Regions from separate parts of the Stenotrophomonas sp. CS3K5 genome, predicted to be linked through region 2. Evidence: riboswitches for the same ligand, from Rfam matches in the RefSeq annotation. Region 2 holds a riboswitch; the other holds the start of a gene.
The links. A riboswitch is a leader RNA that binds a small molecule or an ion and turns the genes downstream of it on or off. The one in region 2 is predicted to bind cobalamin.

Region 1 (2,381 bases), on a different contig from region 2:
CAGAACGGATGCCCCGCGACGGGGCGCATCATTCTAGCGTGCGCCGCCCTCTGCCTGCCCACCTGCAACGGCGCTGCGCACCGGCGTGGCGGGCGACATCAGCCGTTTGCCGAGACGGATCATCGGGGCTTCGACGAAGCGATGGCCGAGTGCAGCCAGCGGCAGTACCACCAGCAGCGTCACCGCCGCGCACAGCAGGTAACCGACACTGCCGCCCTGGACGGCAAGCACCCGCGCGAACACCGGACCGAGCACCGCGATGACGATCGGATGCCCGAGATAGAGCGAATAGCTCACCGTGCCCAGCCAGGCGGAAAAGCGGTTCACCAGCCAACGCGGCGGGCACTGCGAGAAGCCCAGCAGCAGGCACAGGTAGCCCAGCCCCGACAACTGCCACTGCCAAGGGCCGGCGGCAGCCCAAGCGGCTGAGGACGCGGCCAGCAGCAACAACAGCACACCGGCCAGGTTCAACCCCTGTGCCCAGCGCCGCGCGCGCGGTGCCGGCAACCGCGCCAGTGCAGCAAAGGCATGGAAGCCCACCAGCCCCATCGCGAAGACGGGGGCATGGCGCAGCCAACCGTAGTCACCCAGCGAGGCCTGGAGGCGCGGGCCCAGCACGCCCATCCAGGCCAACGCCACCAGCGCCAGCAACCCGATCAGCAGGGCCCAGGCGCTGCGCGCCTTGCCGACCAGCACGTAGAGCGCGGGAAAGATGGCGTAGAACAGCATCTCCACGCCCACCGCCCAACTGGCCCACACGATGCCCGCTTCCCATCCCGGGAACAGGTTGAAGGTGAAGGACAGGTTGGCCGCGATCTCCCCCCATGAATGGCCGGCATGGTCGCCGCGACCATCGCGGAACAGGGAGAACATCAACAGCACATAGAACAGCGGCGCGATGCGAAGGAATCGATGCAGATAGAAGCTCAGCAGCGGCCGGCCGCTGACCTGGTGCCGGGGCATGGTGTAACACAGGGAAAACGCACTGATGACGAAGAACAGCGCAACGCCGGTGGCCCCCATGTGCACGGCCGGCAGCCAGGCCGCCGCTACCGGCAGGGCCGGTGCCGGCATCGACTGTACGTGGTACAGCACCACGTACACCGCCGCCAGCCCACGCAGGGCATCGAGAAACTGCAGGCGATCCTTCGCAACCATGGCCACTCGCACGAACCTGAAGAGGCCACTACTCTAACGCCCGCGGCAGGCAATGACTTAGACTGCGCGCACTTCCAGGTGACCTGCGGCTTCGGCCGGCAGGTTGAAACGGGAAGCCGGTGACGCGCGATTCCGCGCCATGCCGGCGCTGCCCCCGCAACGGTAAGCACGTCAGTTCCAGGCAATACGCCACTGTGCCGCGCGCACGGGAAGGCGCCTGGACGGTGGCCTCGCGCCACCCGGCGGCGAGCCCGGAGACCGGCCCGGAAGCCTCAGGTCGCGATGCGGTGGGCATGGCGCCAGATGCCTGCAGCCTGCGGGCATCGGCGCGTGCCTGCCTTCGCGGCTCCTCCCCTTCGCCACGCGGGCGTGCGTGGCACCTGGAGTCCCCCCATGAAGCTGCAGTCCCGAATGCTGTCCCTGGCCGTGCTGGCCGCCCTGCCCGCGCTGGCCCATGCCAACCAGGACACCACCGCGCTTGACCAGATCCTGGTCACTGCCACCCGCACCCCGATCGCCCTGCAGGACAGCATCGCGCCAGCGCAGGTGATCGACCGTGCGCAGATCGAATCCAGCCAGGCCACTTCGCTGCAGGAGCTGCTGCGCGGCCGTGCCGGCATCAACCTGACCAACGCCGGCGGCCTCGGCAAGCAGAGTTCGCTGTTCCTGCGTGGCACCAACTCCGGCCACACCGTGGTGCTGGTCGATGGCGTGCGCATCAACAGCGCCGACCTCGGCCTGGCCATGTACCAGGACCTGCCGCTGGCGCAGATCGAGCGCGTGGAAATCGTCCGTGGTCCGCAGTCGAGTCTGTACGGCGCCGATGCCATCGGTGGCGTGATCCAGATCTTCACCCGTCGCAACCAGGGTGACTTCGCCCCGCACTTCCAGCTCGGTGGCGGCAGCAACGGCCTGCGCGAGGCCAGCGGTGGCATCGGCGGCGGCACCGAGCGCGGCTGGTTCGGCGCCGACATCGCCTACCAGCATTCCGATGGCATCGATGCCTGCCGTGGCTCGGCCACGCTGTTCACCGGCTGCTTCGCCGACGAGCCTGACCGCGACGGCTACCGCAACCTGTCCAAGAGCCTGCGCGGCGGCTATACCTTCAACGAGCAGTGGAACGTGGAAGGCAGCGCGTTGCGCGCCGATGGCAAGAACCATTACGACGGCTACTACAACTACTCCGAAACCCGCCAGCAGGTGCTGGCCGGCAAGGTGCGCTA
Region 2 (2,381 bases):
CCCCAGGCCAAGCAGCAGCGCCAGCGAGACCAGCACTTCCAGCGGTGCAATGGTGAACACCGCGATGGCCAGGCACAGCAGCTTGCGCGGCAGGCCGGCATTGCCGGTAAGGACCACCAGCAGCCGGTATGCCGCACGCGCACCGCGTGCAGGCTGGAACAGCCGATAGATGAAGCCGCGCTGCGACAGCTGCGCCGACACCGCCGACAGTCCGTTGTAGCCGGCGTCATCGGGCAGGTGCTCGCCGGCCTGCTGGCGACGATCGCCGCAGGCCGCCGCCGCCGCCACTGCAGCGGCAATGGCGCCCGCCGAGGTACCGCCGATGCTCTTGAAGCGGTATTCGCGGGCCAGCGCGAGTACCGCATTGGGATACACGATGCCGCTGGTGATGCCGCCCTTCATGACCAGATCGCAATATTTGTCTGCCACACGCCCTCTCCCGTCCGCTGGTGTCCAGTATGGCAAGGGACGCTCTCACAACCTGAGAAGTGAGCCACACCACTGCACGGACTTCGGTCCTTGACCATTGCCGCCAACCGGTCCACCGTGCACACGCCGAAGGTATCCCTGCCCTCGCTCCGGCAAAGGCAGGGATTTGAACGGGAATCCGGTGAAGGCGCCTTGCGCGCCCATTCCGGAGCTGCCCCGCAGCGGTGAATGGAAACGAATCCTGCCAACAGCACTGGGCTCACGCCTGGGAAGCGGCAGGGAGTAGGAGGGCTTCGGCCCGTGTCCATCAGCCCGAAGACCGGCCCCGGCCGGGGGACACGACCGTCCCCTGATTCGACCTGGACTCTCCGCGGGGAGGGTGCCGGGGCTGTCGTTGTCCTGCGCACGCGGGCAGCGCGGTCGCGCGCGTCCTTTCCACGGTATCCGGTCAGACCCGTTCCCCACGCCCTGAGGCAGGGGCCGTCGCCGTTGCCGGCGGCCCCTGCGGTACCTGACGATGACCGAACTCCAACGCCCCACCCTGACCCTGCCCGCCGACGGCAAGCGCCTGCTGCTGCATTCGTGCTGCGCGCCCTGTTCGGGCGAAGTGATGGAGGCGATCACTGCCTCCGGGATCGACTATGCGATCTTCTTCTACAACCCCAACATCCACCCGGTGAAGGAATACGAGCTGCGCAAGCAGGAGAACATCCGCTTCGCGCAGCAGCACGGCATTCCGTTCATCGACTGCGACTACGACACCGACAACTGGTTCAGCCGCGCGCGCGGCATGGAGAACGAACCCGAGCGCGGCATCCGCTGCACGATGTGCTTCGACATGCGCTTCGAGCGCACCGCGCTGTACGCGCATGAACATGGCTACGACACCATCAGTTCGTCGCTGGGCATCTCGCGCTGGAAGAACATGGCGCAGATCAACGACTGCGGCATCCGCGCCGCCTCGCGCTACGAGGGCCTGCAGTACTGGGACTACAACTGGCGCAAGGGCGGTGGTGCCAGCCGCATGGTCGAGATCAGCAAGCGCGAGCAGTTCTACCAGCAGGAATACTGTGGCTGCGTGTACTCGCTGCGCGATGCCAACCGCCACCGCCGTGAAACCGGCCGCGAGCGGATCAAGATCGGCCTGCTGTACTACGGGCAGGACGCTGAGCCGGCGCAGGGCGATTGACGTACGCCCGGGGGGCGGCCACGCTGGTCGCCCCTTCAGTTTGTAGTGGATCTGCCATGACTTCCCTGCCCGCCGATGTCGCCCTGCTGGTGATCGACCTGCAGCCGGACTTCATGCCCGGCGGCGCACTGGCCTGCGACCAGGGTGATGCACTGGTGGCGCCGATCAACGCGCTGCTGGCGCAGCGCCACTACCGCACGGTGGTGGCCACCCAGGACTGGCACCCGGCCGACCATGCCTCGTTCGCCAGCCAGCATCCCGGCCAGCGCCCGTTCGAGACCATCCTGCTGCACGCACAGCCGCAGACCCTGTGGCCCGACCACTGCGTGCAAGGCAGCGAAGGCGCCGTGCTGCACCCCGGCGTGGACTGGACCTCGGCCGACCTGATCCTGCGCAAGGGCACGCGCCAACAGGTGGATTCGTACAGCGCCTTCCGCGAAAACCATGGCCCCGACGGCGAGCGCCCGGCCACCGGCCTGGCCGGTTGGCTGCACGAGCGCCGCATCCGCGAGGTGCACGTGTGCGGCCTGGCGCGTGACTACTGCGTGCTGTGGAGCGCGCAGGACGCGGTGAAATCCGGCTTCCGGGTGAAGTTCCTGTGGGAGCTGACCCGGCCGGTGACCGAGGCCAACGACGCGATGGTGCGCGAGGCGCTGGGCAAGGTGGGGATTGCGGTGATCTGAGCAATGACCGCCGGGCATGGCCCGGCGCTACCGGCAATCCGACCCGAAACGTAGTGCCGGCCGCTGGCCGGCTCCCTCGG

Region 1: linked by a shared signal. The riboswitch ahead of btuB (TonB-dependent vitamin B12 receptor) and the one ahead of AC5YGJ_RS12150 (epoxyqueuosine reductase QueH) in region 2 are both predicted to bind cobalamin.

Annotation. Positions count from the first base shown of each region.
Region 1 is NZ_JCAKRX010000011.1:22,557-24,937, forward strand. Features, by position in the region: gene AC5YGJ_RS15625 (acyltransferase family protein) at 34-1,158, opposite strand; cobalamin riboswitch at 1,218-1,439, shown strand; gene btuB (TonB-dependent vitamin B12 receptor) at 1,552-2,381, shown strand, end outside.
Region 2 is NZ_JCAKRX010000007.1:96,720-99,100, forward strand. Features, by position in the region: gene AC5YGJ_RS12145 (patatin-like phospholipase family protein) at 1-429, opposite strand, end outside; cobalamin riboswitch at 561-754, shown strand; gene AC5YGJ_RS12150 (epoxyqueuosine reductase QueH) at 947-1,618, shown strand; gene pncA (bifunctional nicotinamidase/pyrazinamidase) at 1,675-2,301, shown strand.